2 regions of the Variovorax sp. LjRoot130 genome follow, and region 1 is predicted to be linked to the other one. Evidence: predicted binding sites of a transcription regulator. Region 1 holds the regulator's gene; the other holds the start of a gene.

What was found. Region 1 encodes sigma-54, which starts transcription at its own class of promoters, with help from an activator protein. Its sites were predicted from a motif close to TGGCANGNAANCTGCTTT; they were not measured.
Region 2: the regulator sigma-54 is predicted to act here: its motif matches at 2,008-2,025, upstream of adh (aldehyde dehydrogenase).

The regions. Positions count from the first base shown of each region.
Region 1 covers NZ_CAXURM020000001.1:5,474,419-5,477,821, forward strand. Annotated here, with positions in the region: gene ACSQ86_RS27140 (phospholipase D family protein) at 1-916, opposite strand, end outside; gene ACSQ86_RS27145 (RNA polymerase factor sigma-54) at 919-2,499, opposite strand; gene lptB (LPS export ABC transporter ATP-binding protein) at 2,514-3,290, opposite strand; gene lptA (lipopolysaccharide transport periplasmic protein LptA) at 3,287-3,403, opposite strand, start outside.
Region 2 covers NZ_CAXURM020000002.1:1,399,198-1,402,600, reverse strand. Annotated here, with positions in the region: gene ACSQ86_RS36520 (DUF779 domain-containing protein) at 1-356, opposite strand, end outside; gene adh (aldehyde dehydrogenase) at 359-1,879, opposite strand; gene ACSQ86_RS36510 (Acg family FMN-binding oxidoreductase) at 2,300-3,403, shown strand, end outside.

The sequences.
Region 1 (3,403 bases):
CGGCATACGCCTCGGCGGTGGTCCAGATGAGGTCGAGCTTGCCGGCGTTGAGGTTCTCGACGATCGGGCTGTAGCCCAGCAGGTCGTTGGGCGCCGGCGGACGTGGTGCCGGGGTGGTGGCCGGGGCAGTCAGCTCCTCGAAGCGCCGCTGTCGTTCCTCCCGCGCGAGCGTGGGCGCGACCACGGTTTCGATCGGCCGCACGTGCTCGCTGTTCCAGTACAGGTCGAACAGGCTGGAAAGGCGCGGGATCAGGGCGCCGGCGACGAAGGTGTCGAGGTCGATGAAGTTCGCGCCGGCCGTCTGCGTGAAGTACGGGTTGCCGATGTTGCGCCCGCCGGCTACCGCCATCGCGCCGTCGGCGATGAAGAGCTTGTTGTGCATGCGCCGGTTGACGCGGCTGAAGTCGAAGAGCGAGGCCGAGAAGCGCCTGAGCATGCTGCCGCGCCCGGCCGGAAACGGGTTGAAGAGCCGCAGCTCGAGGTTGGGCGTGGCGGCCAGCGCGAGCAGCAGCTCGTCCTCGCCCGCAGTGTAGAGATCGTCCATCAGGAGCCGCACGCGCACGCCGCGCTGGGCCGCGTCGCGCAGCGTGCGCAGCAGGTAGCGGCCGGTCTCGTCGTTGTCGATCTGGTAGTACTGGACGTCGAGCGTGCGCTCGGCGCGGCGCGCGAGCTCGAGCCGCGTGTTGAGCGCGAAGTCGCCGCTGGGCATGAGCCGGAAGCCGCTGAGGTCCGCATCCGGCTGCGAGGCCTTGGCGATGCGGCCCAGCACGGTGCCGGTGGACAAGGGCATCGCCTTGGACGGCGTGCGCTCGAATTCGGCCGGCAGCATCGCGCAGCCGCTGGCGAGAAGAAGCACCGCCATCAAGGCCAGGCCGAGGCGAATCCAGCTTGGTAGCGGACTCGGACGGCGACTCATCGCTAGAGTGCCTTGCGCAGGTTCGCAGGCGCGATGCGCAGCGCCTCGCGGTACTTGGCCACCGTGCGGCGCGCGCACTCGATGCCCTGCTCCTTGAGCATCTCGGACACCTGGCTGTCGGACAGCGGCTTCCTCACGTCCTCGGCGCTCACGAACTGCTTGATCAGCGCGCGCACCGCGGTGCTGGAGGCGTTGCCGCCGGTTTCGGTGCCGAGCGCCGAGCCGAAGAAGTACTTGAGCTCGACGGTGCCGTAGGGCGTGGCCATGTACTTGGCGGTGGTCACGCGGCTGATGGTGGATTCGTGCAGGCCCAGCTCGTCGGCGATCTCGCGCAGCACCAGCGGCCGCATCGCGAGCTCGCCGTGCACGAAGTAGCTCTTCTGCCGCTCGACGATCGCGTTGGAGACCCTGAGGATGGTGTCGAAGCGTTGCTGGATGTTCTTGATGAACCAGCGCGCTTCCTGCAGCCGCTGCGACAGCGCCTGGCTGCCCTCGCCCTTGTGCTGCTTGAGCGCGCCGGCATAGATGTCGTGCACGCGCAGCCGCGGCATGACCTCGGGATTGAGCATGACGCGGAACTTCGCGTTGGTGCCGTGGCCGATGCGCGTGACGATCACGTCGGGCACGACGATGTTGCGCTCGACGTCGACGAAGCGGCGCCCCGGCTTGGGCTCGAGCCTGGCGATCAGCTGCAGTGCGGCGCGCACCTCGTCTTCGTTGCTGCGCGTGAGCGTGGCCAGGCGCTTGAAGTCGCGCCGCGCGAGCAGCTCCATCGGCTGCTTGCAGATCGCGATGGCGGTCTTGCGCACCTGGGCCTCCTCCTCGCTCTCCTTGGCGCTCGCCAGCTGGCGCAGCTGGATGGTCAGGCATTCGCCGAGGCTGCGGGCGCCGACGCCGGCCGGCTCCAAACTCTGCAGCAGGCCCAGCGCGACCTGGAAGTGATGCACCAGTTCGTCGAACTGGTCGTTGTCGTCGCCCGCGAGGCCCGAGGCCAGCGCCGGCAGCGAATCCTCGAGGTAGCCGTCGTCGTTGAGCGATTCGATCAGGAAGCGCAGCGCGGCGCAGTCGTTCTCGTCCAGGCGCAGCGACAGCGCCTGCCGGTGCAAGAAGGACTGCAGCGATTCCTGGCTGCGCGCGAGCTCGGTCGCATCGGTGCGCTCGTCGTCGCCGAGGTTGTTGGCGCGCGCGGGCGCATCGCCGCCCCACTCGCTGTCGTCGGGCGCGAGGTCGACCGTACCGTCGCCCTCCCAGTCGGGTTCGCTGTCGGCGGGCGCAGCCGCTTCGGCATCGCCGTTGGCGGCGACCGCCACCTCGGCCGGCGCCGCGGCCGAGCCGGGGACGAAGTCAGCCTCGCCCTCGGCCTGGCGGTCTTCGTCGCGCACCGGCGCATCGGCCGCCTCGAGACCGAACTCCTCGCGCGGCGCCTCTTCGGCCGTGCGTTCGAGGAACGGGTTCTCGTCGAGCATCTGCTCCACTTCCTGGCTCAATTCGAGCGTGGAGAGCTGCAGCAGCCGGATCGACTGCTGCAGCTGCGGCGTGAGCGCCAGGTGCTGGGAAACGCGCAGCGAGAGCCCTTGCTTCATCGAAGTACGGTCCCCTACATCCGGAAATGCTCGCCCAGGTACACGCGTCGTACCTCGGCGTTGTCGACGATCTCCGAAGGCGTGCCTTGTGCCAGCACATGCCCGTCGCTGATGATGAAGGCGTGATCGCAGATGCCCAGCGTCTCGCGCACGTTGTGGTCGGTGATGAGCACGCCGATGCCGCGTTCCTTCAGGAAACTGATGATCCGCTGGATCTCGATCACCGCGATCGGGTCGATGCCGGCGAAGGGCTCGTCCAGCAGGATGAAGCGCGGCTGCGTGGCCAGCGCCCGCGCGATCTCGACGCGGCGGCGCTCGCCACCCGACAGCGCCAGCGCCGGCGAATCGCGCAGATGGTCGACGCGCAGGTCGTGCAGCAGTTCGCCGAGGCGCTCCTCGATGCGCTGCTTCGACAGCGGCACCGGCCGGCCCGCGTCGTCGGGTTCGCGCTGCAGCTCGAGCACGGCGCGCACGTTCTCCTCGACCGTGAGCTTGCGGAAGATCGACGCTTCCTGCGGCAGGTAGCTCAAGCCCATGCGGGCGCGGCGGTGGATCGGCATGTGCGCGATCGGTTCGCCGTCGATGCTGATCTCGCCCGCATCCGCCCGAACCAGCCCGACGATCATGTAGAAGGAGGTGGTCTTGCCCGCGCCGTTGGGCCCCAGCAGGCCGACCACCTCGCCCTTTTGCACGCCGAGCGAGACGTCCTTGACGACCTTGCGGCTGCCGTAGCTCTTCTGCAGGCCGCGCGCCTCGAGGCGGCTGCCCAGGACTTCGTTGCCGCCGCTCACTTGCGCTGCTCTCCGCCGAGCGTGGTGGTCGAGCGCAGGCCCGTTCCGGACGCCGGCGCGGAGGCGGCCGGCGCCGCCGGCCTGGCGGACCCGGCAGCGGGCGCCGAGGCGGC
Region 2 (3,403 bases), on a different contig from region 1:
ACCTTCCACTCCGCGTCGTCGTACAGGCGCGAGCGTGTGAGAAAACGCAGGCCGGTCGGCCGCTCGAGCGAGAACATGCCGCCGTTGCCCGCTACCGCATCGATGATGAGATGCGTATGCTCCCAATACGCGAACTGGGCCCGGCTCATGTAGAACGGCGTGCCCGCGATCTCGCCCAGGCAGACGTCCGAATCGCCGGTGACGAACTCGCCGGCGGCGAAGCACATCGGTGCGCTGCCGTCGCAGCAGCCGCCGGACTGGTGGAACATCAGCGGCCCGTGCACGGCGCGCAGGCGCTCGATGAGCGCCTGCGCGGCCGGCGTGGCGGACACGCGGCTGACGCCGTCTTCGGGCATCTTCAGAAGAATCCCAGCTTGTTCTGGCTGTAGCTCACCAGCAGGTTCTTGGTCTGCTGATAGTGGTCCAGCATCATCTTGTGGTTCTCGCGGCCGATGCCCGACTGCTTGTAGCCGCCGAAGGCCGCATGGGCCGGATAGGCGTGATAGCAATTGGTCCACACGCGTCCCGCCTGGATGCCGCGGCCCATGCGGAAGGCACGTGCGCCATCGCGGGTCCACACGCCGGCGCCCAGTCCGTAGAGCGTGTCGTTGGCGATCTCCAGCGCCTCTTCTTCCGTCTTGAAGGTCGTCACCGACAGCACCGGGCCGAAGATTTCTTCCTGGAAGATGCGCATCTTGTTGTGGCCCTTGAAGACCGTGGGCTTGACGTAGTAGCCAGCGCCGAGTTCACCGACCTGCGTATTGCGTTCGCCACCGATCAGGCATTGCGCGCCTTCCTGCTTGCCCAGATCGATGTACGACAGGATCTTCTCCATCTGCTCCTGCGAGGCCTGCGCGCCGATCATGGTGGACGGGTCCAGCGGATGGCCCTGCTTGATGGCCTCGACCCGCTTGATCGCGCGCTCGATGAAGCGCTCGTAGATCGACTCCTGCACCAGCGCCCGGCTCGGGCAGGTGCAGACCTCGCCCTGGTTCAGCGCGAACATCGCGAAGCCCTCGAGCGCCTTGTCGAAGAAGGCGTCGTCCGCCGCCATGACGTCCTCGAAGAAGATGTTGGGCGACTTGCCCCCCAGCTCCAGGGTCACGGGGATGATGTTCTGGCTCGCGTACTGCATGATCAGCCGGCCGGTGGTGGTTTCGCCCGTGAAGGCGATCTTCGCGATGCGCTTGCTCGACGCCAGCGGCTTGCCCGCCTCCAGCCCGAAGCCGTTGACCACGTTGAGCACGCCGGGCGGCAGCAGGTCGCCGATCAGCTCCATCAGCACCAGGATCGAGGCGGGCGTCTGTTCGGCCGGCTTGAGCACCACGCAGTTGCCTGCGGCCAGCGCGGGGGCCAGCTTCCACACCGCCATGAGGATCGGGAAGTTCCACGGAATGATCTGCCCGACCACGCCCAGCGGCTCATGGAAGTGGTAGGCATAGGTGTCGTGATCGATCTCGCTGATGCCGCCTTCCTGCGCGCGGATGCAGCTGGCGAAATAGCGGAAGTGGTCGATGGCCAGCGGCATGTCGGCCGCCATCGTCTCGCGCAGCGGCTTGCCGTTGTCGATCGTCTCGGCCACGGCAAGCGTCTTGAGGTTCTGCTCCATGCGATCGGCGATCTTGAGCAGGACGTTGGCCCGTTCGGTGGGCGACGTGCAGCCCCAGGCCGCCTTCGCCTTGTGCGCAGCATCGAGCGCGGCTTCGATGTCCTTCGCGTTCGAGCGCGGGATGCTGGTGAAGGCCTGGCCGGTGATCGGTGTCAGGTTGTCGAAGTACTGGCCGTCGATCGGTGCAACCCACTCGCCGCCGATGTAGTTGCCGTATTGCTTCTTGTACGGGTTCGCAATGTCGAGGTGGGTCATTTCTGCCATGTCCATGAGTCGTCTCCTGTCGGGTGGTTGAAAAAACGGATGGCGGGACGCGACGCGGCCCGCGGAGCGACTCAGTGCAAAGCGCGGGCCACGCCGCGGCGGCGTCATCGCGGACGACGCAAGCCGTTGTCAGGCATGGAGTTTTTCCGCCAGCCTCGCGCGGCGCGTCGTCGTTGCTCCAGCGGGCGGCTGTGCCGTAGAGGAGCAACTGCTGCAAAACGGATCACGTTGCACGTGCAGCCGCGCAGTACCGACTTGGCGCACGCCAGCGGCCTTCAGCTCCGAGCTCCTCCACCCGGCGCCGAGGTGCCCTACCTTGAGCTTGCTCAAGCGCGCCGCGCGGTGCGCTTGCCACCTGCGTACTTGGACATCAAGATTCGCAGCATCCCATGCACAGCCACCCGGCAGGTGGCCTCAGGAGTCGCAATGGATCGTCGCAAGTTCATTCGGGTTGCGGGAGGCGGCTTCGTCTTCGCTGCGGCGACGGCGGCACTCGCCGGCTGCAGCCAGCAGATGCCCGCTGCGGCCATCGAGCCGTGGCAGGGGCCGGGGCCGGAGGCCGACCCGCGCCGCTGGATCCTCGGCTACGCGATCCTGGCGCCGCACTCGCACAACCTGCAGTCCTGGCTGGTGGATCTGCGCACACCGGACGAGATCGTGCTGCGCTGCGACCTTGGCCGGCTGCTGCCCGAGACCGACCCGTTCTCGCGCCAGATCATGATGAGCCACGGCACCTTCCTGGAGCTGCTCGACATCGCGGCGCGCGAGCGGGGACTGCGTGCCGACATCACCCTGTTTCCCGAGGGTGCGTTCGGCCCGGAGAAGCTCGATCAGCGACCGGTGGCGCGCGTCCGCCTGATGCCCGATGCGGCCACGCGCAAGGACCCGCTGTTCGCGCAGATCCTCGCGCGCCGCACCAACCGCAGCCTGTACGACCTGCAGCGGCCGGTGCCCGCCGAGGCCTGGAAGGCGATGGCCGAAGCAGTGGGGCCGCACCCCTTGCATTTCGGCTTCGTCGGCGCGGACCGGGCCGACGCGCTGGAACAGCATCGCGCCATCGCGGCCAAGGCCTGGCGCATCGAGCTGAGCACGCCGCGCACGATCCTGGAGTCGTACAAGGTGCTGCGCGTCGGCGCCGCCGAGATCGAGAAGCACCGTGACGGCTTGTCGATGCTGGACCCGACGGTGGTGCTGCTCGAGCGCATCGGCCTGTTCGATCGCAGCAAGGCGCCGGCGTCCGATGCCTTCGCCACCACCAGCCAGATCAAGGACTTCGGCAAGAAGCTCGCGTCCACGCCCGGCTTCCTCTGGATGTTGACCGAGAGCAACGACCGGGTGACCCAGGTCAACGCGGGACGCGCCTACGCGCGGGTGCAGCTCGCCGCGACCGGGCAGGGCCTGGCGATGCAACCGCTGCAGCAGGCCCTGCAGGAGTATCCCGAGCAGGCCGGACCCCACGCCGACATTCGGCGCCTGCTGGCCGTGCCGCTACCCGAGCGGACCGTGCAGATGTGGGCGCGTGTGGGTTAT